2 regions of the Cellvibrio japonicus Ueda107 genome follow, and region 1 is predicted to be linked to the other one. Evidence: predicted binding sites of a transcription regulator. Region 1 holds the regulator's gene; the other holds the start of a gene.

The links. The regulator FNR, encoded in region 1, switches genes on or off when oxygen is low (the NO sensors DNR and NnrR bind a similar motif). The targets are predictions, from matches to a motif close to TTGATNNNNATCAA.
Region 2: ccoN (cytochrome-c oxidase, cbb3-type subunit I) is a predicted target of FNR. The motif match lies at 1,788-1,801, and genes of this name have one in related genera.

The regions. Positions count from the first base shown of each region.
Region 1 is NC_010995.1:2,534,191-2,538,377, forward strand. It holds gene CJA_RS10640 (UvrD-helicase domain-containing protein) at 1-426, shown strand, start outside; gene CJA_RS10645 (cold-shock protein) at 492-698, opposite strand; gene fnr (fumarate/nitrate reduction transcriptional regulator Fnr) at 1,295-2,047, shown strand; gene CJA_RS10655 (DUF4202 domain-containing protein) at 2,080-2,670, shown strand; gene CJA_RS10660 (SirB2 family protein) at 2,705-3,088, shown strand; gene CJA_RS10665 (hypothetical protein) at 3,295-3,813, shown strand; gene CJA_RS10670 (hypothetical protein) at 3,881-4,187, opposite strand, start outside.
Region 2 is NC_010995.1:3,095,978-3,100,164, forward strand. It holds gene ccoO (cytochrome-c oxidase, cbb3-type subunit II) at 1-120, opposite strand, end outside; gene ccoN (cytochrome-c oxidase, cbb3-type subunit I) at 131-1,588, opposite strand; gene CJA_RS12730 (argininosuccinate synthase) at 1,884-3,101, opposite strand; gene CJA_RS12735 (methyl-accepting chemotaxis protein) at 3,453-4,187, opposite strand, start outside.

The sequences.
Region 1 (4,187 bases):
TTATATCCGCTCTGGAACAGCAGTTTGCACCAGCGCGGCTGGGCTCGCGATGAGATTGACCAAAGCCTTGAGAAAATCACTCGCGCCCTTTCCACAACACTGAATGATCCCCATGGCCAGTGGTTGCTCAACCCGGACCACCTCGATAGCCAGTGTGAGCTGGCCCTAGTAGAACATGATACCCAGGGGGTGCGGGAGCACATTATCGATCGAACGTTTATCGATGGGGGAGAGCGCTGGATCCTAGACTACAAAAGCAGTGAACCGGAAGGCGGTGAGTCAGTGGCAGCCTTTGTCGCACGCGAACGCGAGCTCTATCAAGGCCAATTGGCGCGCTATCGCGAATTGATGGCAAACCTGGAATCCATCCCTACCCGCACTGCGCTGTACTTTGCCTGCCTTGGGCGATTAGAAGAGCTTTCCTAAATACCGCTGGAATAAAAAAACCGCCCCAAAAGGCGGTTTTTTCATAAGCTGCTTTATAAAAAAGATTAGGAAGCAGTTACGTTCTCAGCCTGAGGACCTTTTTGGCCTGGCTTCACATCAAATTCCACTCTCTGACCTTCAGCCAGGGTTTTGAAACCCGAACCGCTGATGGCGCTGTAATGAACAAATACGTCTTGACCTGATTCAGCCGCAATGAAACCAAAACCTTTGGATTCGTTGAACCACTTAACGGTACCAGTACTTCTGGACATAAAAACCTCGATTTGCATAGTGTTAAACATTATTTGCTGACTTGTGCTGTGTTACTTAGGCAAGCAAACGAGGTCCTAATAAAACAACTGCCAGTAGGATGTGGCGGGTTAATAGTACAACGATGCGACTTTACTTAAATAATGCTGCGGTTTGGCCAGCCCCCGCACTATAGGCCTCCCTATTGCGCAAGTAAAGCACTCTGTAACAACAGAAAATCCCTTACTGCGACAATCTGTCACTTACCTGGCTCAGCGTCCATCGCTAAGATCATCGATGATCATTCCCCAATCCCTGGTCGAATGAGCATTTTCACTCAACCGGAAGCTTCCGGTTATCTCCTGCGGGGCTGATCTTCAGCCCCTTTTTTTACCTACGCCTATGCTCTTGTCGCCCATCGGCGAACAACTGGAAGGATTATCCGACGCAAAAGGTATAGCGCCATCTTGTGTACGCCCTATAAAGCCACACAAAAAGTCTGGTATTTGACCTGTATCAACTATTTACCCATTCAGGCAAAGCTGTAACAATCACTCACCCTATGTGAGCTATCCCTCCTGCCGGACAGCTCCTTTCGTTGAGGTTGCAGCAGATGAACATGAATCAAACCATTATTAAAACCCAGGATGCCAACTGCCCTCATGACCACAAGACCAGCTGCAACAATTGTCGCCTGAGCACCATTTGCCTGCCCATCAGCCTGCACCTGGAAGATATCGACAAACTAAACAGTATCATCCAGCGTGGAAAGCCCTTACAAAGAGGTGAATACCTCTATCGAGCCAATCAACCGTTTGATGCAGTATTCGCAATACGCTCCGGAGCAGTTAAGGCTACGACGCTCAGTGATAATGGCGAGGAGCAAGTGACGGGGTTTTATCTGCCAGGGGAAGTTGTTGGTTTGGATGGTCTCGCAGACAACCGCTATACCAACTCGGTAACAGCATTGGAAACGGCATCCATTTGCGAAATCCCATTCCATCGACTGGAAGAACTTAGCTTGCAAATACCCAACCTGCAACGCCACTTCTTCCAGTTGATGAGCCGTGAAATCACCCAGGACCAACAAATCATCTCCCTGTTAAGTAAAAGCAGCGCTGAGGAGCGTATTGCTGCGTTGCTACTCAGCATCTCCAGCCGTAACAGCCGCCGCCAGCTGTCTGCACAAGCATTTCGCCTCCCCATGTCACGCACCGATATAGGTAACTACCTTGGGCTGACCATTGAAACAGTCAGCCGTATTTTTACCCGCCTGCAGAAGCAGGGAATTATCGCAGTAGATAAAAAAGAAGTCCGTATCCTGGATATGGACAAATTGCGCGAGATTGCCAACGGCGAAAACAACGCCTGACTCCTCTTTCAGCAAATCCAACCTAAAACACTATGACAAATACTGAACGACTCATTCGGACACTGTCCGCGTTTGACTCTGCCAATGCCCAGGATCCACACCATGAACCAGTGGATGGTAAATTGGTACCCAAAGAATGGATTTATGGTCAGCGCATGAGCGAACACTTATACCAACTTTGTGCTACCCCTTCCGAAGCCTTGCAGTTGGCCGTGCGCAGCCAACACATTTGCCGCTGGAAAATTCCACGCAGCGACTATCCGATGGATAAGGCAGGTTACAAAAAATGGCGTACCGATCTGGCTAAATTGCACGGTGAAATTGCCGGTGACATTATGGCCAATGAAGGCTATGACACAATCACCATTGAACGGGTTAAGGACTTGCTGCTAAAACGCGGACTCAAACGCGATGAAGAAGTACAAACCCTGGAAGATGTTGCTTGCCTGGTATTTATCCAGTATTACCTGGAGGATTTTGCCAGCAAGCATAGCGAAGAGAAGCTTATCGATATTATCCGTAAAACCTGGAATAAAATGTCAGCCCGGGGCCATGAGGCCGCCCTCAAGCTTCCCTTGCCGGAAGCCTTGCAAACATTAGTCGGTAAAGCCCTCGCCGCCTGATACCTTCACTACTCATAACATAAGGAAACCAACCGTGTACCTGCTACTAAAACATCTGCATATGACGTTCGTGGTGCTTTCATTCATCACTTTTTTACTGCGCGGCATATGGATGCTGCGCGGGTCGCGCTTGCTGGAACGCAAACTGGTTAAAATCCTTCCACATATTATTAATACCATCCTGATTCTTAGCGGTATCGTACTGGCTGTTTACCTGAATATGTCACCAGGAAGCCAACCCTGGCTACTGGCCAAAATTATCGGGCTGGTTGTTTATATCACTCTGGGTGTTTTTGCCTTCAAGGTTGCCAGTCCCACACTGCGCCTGGGGCTATGGCTGGCAGCACTGGTAGTATTTGTTCAAATCACCAGCATGGCGGTCCATAAAAACCCCCTTGGACTACTGGCAGCTTTCTGATCCATCCCCATAACCATCCACACCAGGGAAGGTGTAGCAAACCCCATAAACAACCCCTGAGCGTAAGATAGAAGTATCGCTCTTTAGTTTATTTTCATCCTTAAGCAGTAATTCTAATAGCAAACCTTGACGCCGGACGAAAAGTGATCTATATCACAGCTTGCAAGTTCTTCTTTGACATAAATCTAATAAATCGGCGAGCAATTATGACTAGATTACTAGCAGCGATACTATTGGTATTCCTCTCCCAAGCGACTCTTGCTTGCGATGAAACCTGTAAGCGCACCAAAGTCGAAACAACCAAAAACATCAAATACCCCAGTTACCTGAACCTTAAATATTGCCAAACCACTGCTACGGATTTTTTGCTGAACTCACGCAAAAGCTTACAAAACTATCGAGACAAGCAGTTAGGGACAGCACATCGGGGTGGAGCCAGGAACATTCGCAACTTTGTTTTGCAGCGCCGGGACTGGCTGCAAGAATGCGATAAGTATATGACCGATCTGGACATGGGCAGCCTATTTCGCCAAAAGGACACGGCCGACAAAATTTTCGCCGCTATGAATGAGGTGGCAGACGAACTCCATAAAATTATGATGCGCAAGAAAAACAACGCAGAAGTGCTGGAACTAGTGGTAGCCCCTGCTGCACAAAAGTTTGATCAGTTATTTAAGCTGGTTGACGACCACGTGATAGAGTTGCAAAAACGCGGATTACTCTAGTGTAGTGACCCACCCCAGGGGCGGCCTACCAATGTAAAACGGCGCCTTAAGGCGCCGTTTTACATGGTTAGCTGGAAGATTTCTTGAGCGAAAGCACTGAGCGCTGGGGTTTGTCCGGACGCTCGGCGAACTGCTTAGCCAGCGCCTCACGCTCGCGCGCTGCGGCAGATTTCAACTCTGGCTTGGGAATAATATAGCTATTGTTATCGCGCGATGTTTTTGCGAGAAACTCCAAGCCGGCACGCAGTAACCTAGCCTGATTCACAAAGCTCATTCCCTCAGGGAACTTGCCCGGATATACCTCTGAAGGATCGCGTGGATTTCCTTCGATACGCAAGCTGAAACCACTGGTGTGAGTTGCCGTTCCCGTTGCC
Region 2 (4,187 bases), 560 kb from region 1:
GGTGGTTTCTTTCAGGAAGAACTGGGGAACGATTTCCACCAATCCCCCAAAACTGATGGCAACGACCATCAGGATCGTCATCAAACCAATATTCTTTTCAACTATCTCATGACCTTTCATGGCATTCCTCTTAAACAGCTGGAGCCTGGGCAGTAGTGGCAGCTTCGTCTTTCGAAGCCTGTTTAGCCGCACTGATAGTGCGATAGGTGTTGTAGGCCATTACCAGCATACCGGTCAGGAAGAAGACACCACCGATCAGGCGCATGATGTAACCATCGCGACTGAACACCACGGTTTCAATAAAACTGTAAGCGAGCGAACCATCCGGATTAAAGGCACGCCACATCAGGCCCTGGCCGATGCCATTGATCCACATGGCAACGACATAAAGTACAGTACCTACCGTAGCCAACCAGAAGTGCAGGTTGATCAGCTTCACGCTGTGCATGGTTTCGCGGTTAAACAGTTTGGGGATCATGTGGTACACGGCACCGATGGAGATCATCGCAACCCAGCCCAGGGCGCCCGAGTGAACGTGGCCCACCGTCCAGTCAGTATTGTGCGACAGCGCATTCACATTCTTGATAGCCATCATCGGGCCTTCAAAGGTAGACATACCGTAGAACGACAGGGAAACCACCAGGAAGCGCAGGGTTGGGTCGGTGCGCAGTTTGTGCCAGGCACCGTTGAGGGTCATGATGCCATTGATCATACCGCCCCAGCTGGGAGCCAGGAGGATCAGCGACATCACCATGCCCAGGGACTGGGTCCAATCCGGCAGTGCAGAGTAATGCAGGTGGTGTGAACCGGCCCAAATGTACAGGGAAATCAGCGCCCAGAAGTGCACGATAGACAACTGGTAAGAGTAAACCGGGCGACCGGCCTGCTTGGGAACAAAGTAATACATCATGCCGAGGAAGCCGGCAGTCAGGAAGAAACCTACCGCATTATGGCCATACCACCATTGCACCATGGCATCAGCGGCACCGGCATAGGCAGAATAGGATTTGGTGAGGGTCACAGGAATTGCAGCACTGTTCACAATGTGCAGTACCGCAACAGTCACAATAAAACCACCGTAGAACCAGTTAGCTACATAGATATGCGAGGTTTTACGCTTGACGATAGTTCCGAAAAACACTACCGCATAAGAAATCCACACCAGTGCCAGCAGGATATCAATCGGCCACTCCAGCTCGGCATATTCCTTGGTAGAAGTCATACCCTGTGGCAGGGTGATAACCGCCAGCACAATAACCGCTTGCCAACCCCAGAAGGTAAAAGGCACCAACCAACCGCCAAACAGCTTGGTCTGGCAGGTGCGTTGCACAACATAGTAAGAGGTGGCAAAAAGCGCACAACCACCGAAGGCAAAGATTACCGCGTTGGTGTGCAGCGGACGCAAACGACCAAAACTGGTATAGGGAGACCAGAGGTCATTCAGTGCGGGCCATACCAACTGCGCGGCAATCAGTACTCCCACCCCCATACCCACTATGCCCCACACAATGGTCATAATGGCGAACTTGCGCACTATATCTAAGTCGTATGCTGGCGGATCCCCAGCTACTGTCGCATGACTACCCATAGGACGTTCCTATTACTTGAAGAGAAATGAAAACCTGGTGTCTCTATACAACTACTGCGGCATTCATTGAGCCTTGCAGTAAATATCAAGCCGGTTTCGCATGGCGACCGCTCTCTCTCTCACGAGGCTATAACCCCACGAATCGTGCGGCATTTTGCCTCAAGGTGAGGCATTTTGTCTCACCCCGGGGAGAATACGCTTGATATTTATCAAATTATTTATGCACTTTTAACCACATAGGTGATCAAGTGCGCGGTTTGCATCGGTAATGCGCAGCACAACCGATGCACGGAAGTTACTTAAGAATGCGTCCTTTGTTGGCGGCAATACGCATACGCAGGGCATTGAGCTTGATAAAACCCTCAGCATCTTTCTGGTTGTACGCGCCAGCATCATCCTCGAACGTAGCCACTTTCTCATCGAACAGGCTGTCTGCCGAGCGGCGGCCCACTACGTGAACGCTACCCTTGTATAGCTTCACCCGCACATCGCCATTTACGTGTACCTGCGACTCATCAATCATCGCCTGCAACATCTTGCGCTCGGGACTCCACCAGTAACCGTTATAGATCATCTCGGCGTATTTCGGCATCAGGCTGTCTTTCAGGTGTGCCACTTCGCGGTCGAGCGTAATGGATTCTATAGCGCGGTGGGCGCGCAGCATGATGGTACCGCCAGGGGTTTCATAGCAGCCGCGCGACTTCATCCCCACGTAGCGGTTTTCAACGATATCCAAACGACCAATCCCGTTTTCACCACCCACTTTGTTCAGGTAAGCCAATACGCTGGCCGGTGACATAGGCTCACCGTTGATCGCTACGATGTCGCCTTTCTCGTAGGTGAGTTCCAGGTAGGTCGCTTTATCCGGCGCAGCCTCAGGCGCTACCGTCCAGCGCCACATATCCTCTTCGGCTTCAGCCCATGGGTCTTCCAACACCTTGCCCTCATAGGAGATATGCAGCAGGTTGGCGTCCATGGAATAAGGCGATTTTTTCTTTTTAGTGAAATCCACCGGAATATTGTTTTTTTCACAGTAGGCCATCAGGGTTTCACGCGAGGTCAGATCCCATTCGCGCCAGGGGGCGATTACCTTGATGCCCGGCTTGAGCGCATAGGCACCCAATTCAAAGCGCACCTGGTCGTTGCCCTTGCCGGTAGCGCCGTGGGAAATGGCATCCGCCCCCACTTCGTTGGCAATCTCAATCAAGCGTTTGGCAATCAATGGGCGTGCGATAGAAGTACCTAACAGGTACTCACCTTCATAGATGGTATTGGCACGGAACATGGGGAATACGAAGTCGCGCACAAACTCTTCGCGCAAATCATCGATATAAATTTGCTTGACGCCCAGGGCTTGGGCTTTGGCGCGCGCGGGTTCAACTTCCTCGCCCTGACCAATATCGGCGGTGAAGGTCACCACTTCACACTGGTAGTTTTCTTGTAACCATTTAACGATGACCGAGGTGTCCAGGCCACCGGAATAGGCCAGAACGACTTTCTTGATAGACGACATAGGGAGCTCCCACTAAAACTCGTTAAGAATCCACTGGTGACATGGGCACAGAGTAGATCGGCACTGACAGGCGCCACCGCTGTGGCAGGGTGTAATTTGTGTGCTGACTCGGGCGCGGGATTGTACTCGTAAGACGGTTAAATTCCCACACTTGGTGAGGCTATTTTGCCGATTGAGGGGTTGAAAACCCAACAGATAAAAATAATTCTCATTTAAAAACTGCACAACAGCCCTATAGAAAAACAGCCAGGTAATCAGCCCGGCTGTTTCATCACAATATTGGCTAGATCCTCGTCACCCTGAAGAGCGCCTACAAACGAAAGGTTGCTACCTTGTCACCCTGAAGAGCGCCTACAAACGAAAGGTTGCTACCTTATCATTCAAACCGCGCGCCAGACTTTGCAGGCGACTGGCACGCTGCTCGTCGTTGGCTGCTGCATCAGCGGCATTATCAGCCACGTGCTTGATCGATAGCATATTGTTTTGGACTTCCTTGACGACCTGGCTTTGCTCTTCTGCCGCCGTCGCTATCTGCACTGCCATACTGCTAATTGTGCCAACCACTTTATTAATGCTATCCAACGCCTGGGAGGCATTATCCGCGTTGTCCACACTCCCCGTCGCCAGGCGCCGACTGTCTTCCATAATGGACACAGCATTCTGGGCTGTAGCCTGCAGGCTGCCGATCATATGTTGGATTTCCTCCGTACTGGCATGGGTGCGTTGAGACAGTACGCGCACCTCATCAGCGACAACCGCAAATCCCCTGCCCTGCTCTCCGGCACGCGCGGCTTCAATCGCAGCGTTCAGTGCAAGCAGGTTAGTCTGCTCTGCAATGCCCTGGATAGTCGCCAGGATGCCACTGATATCCTGGGCATTTTTATTGAGGCTGGAAATAACACCGCTGGCCTGTTCTACCTTATCGGCCAGGACCACAATGGAATCGCGGGTTTTATCTACCTGCACCTTGCCCTGGACGGCACTGGCCACCGACTCCCGTACAGAGTCAGCCGTATGTTCGGCGTGATGGGCAATTTCCTGGGTGGCATTGGTCATTTCGTTCATGGCCTGGGCCACCATGCCGAT